Regions from separate parts of the Halomonas sp. DP8Y7-3 genome, predicted to be linked through region 2. Evidence: predicted binding sites of a transcription regulator. Region 2 holds the regulator's gene; the other holds the start of a gene.
What was found. Region 2 encodes PhoB, which activates phosphate uptake and scavenging genes when phosphate is short. Its sites were predicted from a motif close to TGTCATANNNNTGTCANA; they were not measured.
Positions count from the first base shown of each region.

Region 1: a site for PhoB is predicted at 1,676-1,693, ahead of KUV86_RS14285 (UTRA domain-containing protein). Genes of this name have one in related genera too.

Region 1 covers NZ_JAHVIO010000011.1:107,114-110,525, forward strand. The annotation lists gene KUV86_RS14275 (alkaline phosphatase family protein) at 1-300, opposite strand, end outside; gene KUV86_RS14280 (ABC transporter substrate-binding protein) at 414-1,490, opposite strand; gene KUV86_RS14285 (UTRA domain-containing protein) at 1,798-2,505, shown strand; gene KUV86_RS14290 (LysR family transcriptional regulator) at 2,532-3,412, opposite strand, start outside.
Region 2 covers NZ_JAHVIO010000004.1:388,455-391,866, forward strand. The annotation lists gene ubiA (4-hydroxybenzoate octaprenyltransferase) at 106-999, shown strand; gene phoB (phosphate regulon transcriptional regulator PhoB) at 1,111-1,800, shown strand; gene phoR (phosphate regulon sensor histidine kinase PhoR) at 1,890-3,203, shown strand; gene KUV86_RS06940 (YnfA family protein) at 3,262-3,412, opposite strand, start outside.

The DNA.
Region 1 (3,412 bases), on a different contig from region 2:
TTCGCTGACCCAGTGATAGGCCGCGGCGGCAGTGGTGCGCCCCTGGGCGTGAGCCAGGTCAAACAGGCTGACACCGTGTGAGCGGCGCACGATAGCGTTATGCACGACGCCGGAGTCGACGGGACGATCTCCCGTCAGCAGGCACTCGTAGAGCGGGCGAGACATGGCGGGAAGCTCGCAGTCGAGGCTGGTAGTAGTGCCGCGTCCGGCCTCCACCAGAGCGCTCAGATGGCCCATGGCATGGCGCCCGACGTCGTGATTGAGGCCGTCCAGCACGACCAGAATGACAGGGTTTTGCATGATGACTCCTGGCCACCATCAGGGTGGCCCAAGCAACGCTTTCGTACCGCGGGCACCGAGAGCAGCGCTGGTTGGCGCTGTCGCCCGATGCCCAGGGGAGGTAATTGGCGTGATTACTGCTGGTGGATTAAAACGTCCGACTGCCACTGGCGCGGCAGCACCTTGGCGCTCTGTTCCCAGGCGGCGAAGTCCTGAATCGGGCGGGCGCTGGCGTACTGTTCGTTGGGTAGCAGCTTGGCGGCGATCTCGTCGGGCAGGGTCAGGTGCTCGGCGCGGATCGGGCGAGCGTAGCCCTCGGCCAGGTTGAACTGGCCTTCATCGGACAGGATGTATTCACGGGCCAGCTTGGCCGCATTGGGATGCTGGGCGTGTACATTGATGATGGTGGCGTAGCCTGAAGTGACAGAGGCGTCGGACGGAATCACCACCTCGAAGGCGTCACGGTCGATCTGGTCACGATAGTTCAAGGCGTTGAAGTCCCACAGCAGGGCCACTTCCACTTCGCCCTTCTCCAGGTTGGCGATGGACACGTCAGCCAGCGACAGGCGGCCCTGCTCGGCCAGCTCAGCGAACAGCTCGAGTCCCGGCGCCAGGTTGCCTTCGTCACCGCCTGCCGCGTAGGCGGCGGCCAGTACCGCATTGTTGGCCTGGGAGGCCTGGCCTACCGCGCCCACCGACACTGAGTAGTCACCTTCACGTAGATCAGCGAAGGAGCCCGGACGCTGGTCTTCGTCGACCAGGTTCTTGTTGATCATCAGGGCGATGGTGCCGGTGTAGCCGAGCATCCAGTGACCATCCTCGTCCTTGGCCCAGTCAGGGATCTGGTCCCAGGTGCTGGGCTTGTAGGGCTGGGTCACGCCCTGCTGCACGGCGATGGGACCGAAGGCGAAGCCGACATCGCCGATGTCGGCGGTGGCATTCTCACCCTCAGCCTTGAACTTGGCGACTTCCTCGGCGGAACTCATGTCGGTGTCGCTGTGTGCCAGGCCGTAGACGCTGTCCAGGTCAGCCCAGGTGTCCTTCCAGTTGGCCCAGGTGTCGGGCATGCCGACGCTGTCGACGCGGCCTTCCTGCTTGGCGGCCTCGATCAGAGACTCAAGCTCGGCGGAGCTGGCTTGGGCAGCGGTGGACATCAGGCCAACGCAGGCCAGGGCGGTCAGGGTCGGGTAACGCAGAGAAGTGACGATCACGGGAGGGTCTCCGGGTCAGGGGGCGTGAAGGCGACGGAAACCGGTGTGCGTTTCTGGTCTAGATCAGTTTCCGTTGTGCCTAACCCTAAGGAGCCTTCATGACAGCGCCGTGTCAGTGTGATGGCAGTCTTGTCTCAATCCTTGGTTGGCGATGAAGCCTTCGGCAGACACTACGACGGCAAGAGTGTCACCACGATGTCATGGTGAAGTCACTAGACTGTGGCGTATGGCTCAATTGGTCTATACCAGAAGGATAGGTGTAGATCGGCGAGCGTCATTTTTTCTCTTATTAAACATCGGTATGTGCATGGATCGATCGCTGCAAGAGCGCCTCAAACCGGTGCTGGCTGAGGCTCGAAGTGAGAAGGGGCGCCGGCTTCCCAGCGAGCGCGAGTTGATGACCCGCTTCGGGACAACGCGTATCACGTTGCGCGAAGCGCTCAATGCACTGGAGGCAGAAGGTCGGGTCTATCGCGAGAATCGGCGCGGCTGGTTCGTGTCGCCGCCACGGCTTCGCTATGACTTGCTGGCCTGCCTGCCATTTCACGAGATGGTGCGCTCCCAGCAGCGCAGTGCCCGCACCCTGCTGCTGAGTGCCGAAGAGGTCATGGCCCCCGCAGTGGTCGCTCGGCGTTTGGGTATTGCCGAACACGCGCCGGTCTATCGAATCTGTCGTGCCCGGCTAGTGGACGAGCGTCGGGTGCTCTACGTCGAGCATCATCTACTGCCAAGCTGTTTTCCACAGATTCTCGAGTTCGATCTGGCGCGGGAGTCGCTGACCGAGCTTTACCGGCGCGAGTACGGCATCCGGGTTGGCCGGGTCAGCTATGAGCTTGGCACCTGCGTGCTGTCCAGCGCCGGCGCCGATGCGCTGAACGCCGTGCGAGGCAGTCCCGCCCAGCGCATTTCCCGCATCAATCATGACCAGAACGGCCGAGCCATCGACTGCGACGATGAGTACTGGCGTCACGACGCCATCGAACTCACCCTGTCTGCCGCTCCCCAGGGGGGATAGGCCATCCGCAGGTCCTGATGACAACGCTATACCGCCGGTGGCCGCTCCTCCAGCAGATGCCACAGCGGTGCCGCGGCCCTCTGCTCGTCCCGATGCCGATAGCAGGCCACCACCAGCCGGGGCCCACCTAACGTATCCAGTAGCGATACCAGCTTGCCGCTTTCCAGGTCTTCTTCGATCAGTCCGTGGGGAAGCCAGCCGATACCCAGTCCCGCCAGGGCGAGCTGGCGGATACCGATGGTAAAGGCGGTCTCGCACACCAGCTCGATCTCGTAGCGGCGCTGGGCATCCAGCAGGTAGGGGGTCGCCAGCGCCTGGCCCAGAAAGCTGTCGGTGTCGTAGCCGATCAGCGGCAGTCGTTGTCCCTGCTCCAGCGGGTGCAGTGGGCCACCATGGTGGTCCGGGGCGCACACCGGCAGCAGCCGCTCAGCACCCAGCGCGAGACGTTCGATGGTGGTGCTGTCGTCGAACAGGGGCGCCCCCTCGAGCTCGGAACACAGCAGCAGGTCGGCCTTGCCCTGCTCAAAGTCGCGAATGCATACGCTGCGGTCGGACGAGGTGATCTGCAGTCCGACCTCAGGCGCGTGATGGCGTAAGTGACGCAACAGCCGCGGCAGATAGCTGACGGTCAGGGTGTGCTGGGTGGTCAGGATGGCCCTGGGTCCCTGGCGGGCATCGCTTCGAAGACGACTGCGCATGGCATAGAGGCGGGCCAGCCACTCTCTGAGCTGAGGCTCGTAGGTACGCGCATGGGCAGTCAGCTCCAGCCGTGGGGAGCGCCTATCGATCAGTGCGACTCCCAGCCACTCCTCGAGTTGTCTGATGCGTCGCGAAAACGCCGGTTGGGTGACGTGGCGTCGTTCCGCCGCCTGGGAGAAAGTCCCTGCCTCGATAAGCTCGAGAAAAT
Region 2 (3,412 bases):
CTTGTTTCGACGCTCAACGCCACACTAGCGGATGCGGACACGACAAAAGCGTGCCCGCCACGATGCCTGTGACAGCGACTTTCCACTAGCCCTCGAGAGACCACGATGGACCGCTCCCTGCTGCGTCCCCCCGGACGCCTCGCCCGAATTCCCGACTTCCTGGCGCTGATGCGTCTGGATCGCCCCATCGGCACTTGGCTGCTGATGTGGCCAACACTGTGGGCGCTGTGGGTAGCGGCGGACGGCATTCCCGCCCGCGACACCCTGCTGATCTTTGTCGCTGGCGTCTACCTGATGCGAGCAGCAGGCTGTGTCGTCAACGACTATGCGGACCGCCATTTCGACGGTCACGTCAAACGTACCAAACACCGCCCTCTGGCGACTGGGCGTATCAGCGAGCAGGAAGCCAAGATCCTGTTCGTCGGTCTGCTGACAGCGGCCTTCGTGCTGGTATGGCTGACCAACGGCTTTACCGTATGGCTGTCGCTGATCGGCGCCGTGCTGGCCGCCAGCTATCCCTTCATGAAGCGCTACACCCACTTTCCCCAGGTGGTGCTGGGGGCGGCCTTTTCCTGGGCGATTCCCATGGCATTCGGTGCCGTGCTGGGCGAGGTACCCACGGTCGGCTGGATCCTGTTCACCGCCAATGTACTGTGGACGGTGGCCTATGACACCGAATACGCCATGGTGGACCGTGACGATGATCTCAAGATCGGCATCAAGTCGACCGCAGTGCTGTTTGGTCGCTGGGACACTCGCATCATCGCGCTGCTGCAGCTGGCAACGCTGGGCCTGCTGGCCTGGGCGGGCGCTCTACTGAATATCGGCGGTTTCTATTGGCTGGGATGGCTGGCCATGGCGGCTACCTTTATCCACCAGCAGAAACTCATCAAGGAGCGTGATCGCGATCGCTGCTTCCAGGCCTTTCTCAACAATCACTGGTCGGGCCTGCTGCTGTTTGCCGGCCTGGCGCTGAGTCTCTATCCCGACCTGGGATGACCCTGTCGAGCTGACGAGGGCTCGACAGGTCGGCCAATGTCATCTAAATGTCACATTGACGTGGTGTCATCTGTCACCGTTGATAGGAAGACCCTGAACAAGAGGCCCGGGATGACAGCCAAGACCGTATTGATCGTCGACGACGAAGCGCCCATCCGCGAAATGATCGCGGTGGCTCTGGAAATGGCCGACTACCGGGTCCTCGAGGCCGACAATGCCCAGGCGGCTCACGCGATTATCGTGGACGATCAGCCAGACCTGCTGCTGCTGGACTGGATGATGCCCGGAACCAGTGGCATCGAGCTGGCACGCCGCCTCAAGCGGGAAGAAACCACCGCCGAGCTGCCGATCATCCTGCTCACCGCCAAGGGTGAGGAGGACAACAAGATTCAGGGGCTTGAAGCAGGTGCAGACGACTACATCACCAAGCCGTTCTCTCCCCGGGAACTGGTCGCCCGTCTAAAAGCGGTGCTGCGTCGTGCCACTCCCCGCGGCGTTGAAGACCCGGTGGAAGTCGACGGGCTCAAGCTCGATCCTGTCAGCCACCGCGTCAGCGTCGACGGCAAGTCGCTCGACATGGGGCCCACCGAATACCGCCTGCTGCAGTTTTTCATGACCCACCAGGAACGCGCCTACACCCGCGGCCAGTTGCTTGATCAGGTCTGGGGTGGCAACGTCTACGTCGAGGAACGCACCGTCGACGTGCACATTCGCCGCCTGCGAAAGGCCCTTGGCGAGCCACATCAGCAGCTGATCCAGACCGTGCGCGGCACCGGCTACCGTTTTTCGGCCAAGATGTGACGTCTTGCCTCCCTTCCACGCAGGCTTGATAGCGCCTGTACGGCTGGCGGCAGACAGGAGGACATAGGTGAACGGAGCCAGGAGCTGACGTGGGTCGACTGTGGAGACGAGAAGTCTGGCGCTTGACCCTGCTGGTCGGCATCGGCGCCCTGCTGGGCTGGCCCTTTTCCTTGACGAGTGTCGGCGTCGGAGCGGGCCTGACGCTTGGTCTCGCCTATCATCTGCGCAACCTGCACGCCATGCACGACTGGCTGACCCATCGTCCCCAGCAGGAACCTCCTACCGCCAGCGGTCTGTGGGGCGAGCTGTTTGATCGACTCTATCGCTACCAGAAGGGCCAGCGCATTACCCAACGACGCCTGCGCTCAACGCTTCAGCGTATCCAGGAGTCCTCTGAAGCGATGCGCGACAGTGTGGTCATGCTGGATCGCCATGGCGATCTCGAATGGTGGAACAGCTCTGCCGAGCGCATGCTAGGCCTGAAGCCGGCGCTGGACCGTGGTCAACATATCACCAACCTGCTGCGTGATCCGCGCTTCGTCGGCTATTTCAACGAGCGGGACTATCGTGAGCCGCTGAGCCTGCCATCGCCCATCGACGAGAACATGATCCTGCAGTTCCAGATCACCCTGTACGGTGACGATGAACGCCTGGTCATGGCGCGCGATATCACACGCCTGCATCGCCTGGAACAGATGCGCCGAGACTTTGTGGCCAACGTCTCCCATGAGCTGCGCACGCCACTGACGGTACTGACCGGCTATCTCGAGACCTACGGCGACATGGCCGACATGCTGCCCGAACGGCTCGGCAAGGGGGTGGCGCAGATGCAGAACCAGACCCGTCGGATGCAGAACCTGGTCAATGATCTGCTGCTGCTGTCGCGACTGGAAAACGATCAGGGCGGCGATGACCACACGCGGCTCGACCCCACCACTCTGTTGCAGACCGTCAAGCGAGATGCACAGGCGCTGTCTGGTGGGCGCCAGCAGATCGAGGTGTCCATCGACGATCCGCGTGGGCTCAAGGGAAGTGAGAAGGAAATTCACAGTGCCATTTCCAACCTGGCCTTCAATGCCGTGCGCTATGCCGGCGATGGCGCACGTATCCAGCTACGCTGGCGGGCCTACGGTGATGGCGCCTGTCTTGAGGTGGAGGACGACGGCGACGGCATCGACCCGATGCACCTTCCGCGCCTCACCGAGCGCTTCTATCGGGTAGACAAGGGACGCAGCACGGCGACCGGTGGCACCGGACTAGGCCTCGCCATCGTCAAGCACGTGCTGCTGCGCCACGATGCGCGCCTCGACATCGACTCACATCCGGGTGAAGGCGCCACCTTCCGCTGTATCTTCCCCTCGAGCCGAGTGCAGGAAAACCGCCAGACGGCCGCCTCGCCCTGACCCCGACCCAGGGACACACCAGCCCCGCTTCAAGCCAGGCTGGCATCACTGTGTCTTTTCAGCTCCTGGGACCCAGCAAGATAACCGCAGCGCCCGCCAGGCAAAGCGCCGCCCCCATCATGTCCCAGCGATCGGGGGGGCGCTGCTCCACCCACCACATCCAGCCCAACGATGCCGCGATATACACGCCGCCGTACGCGGCAAAGGCG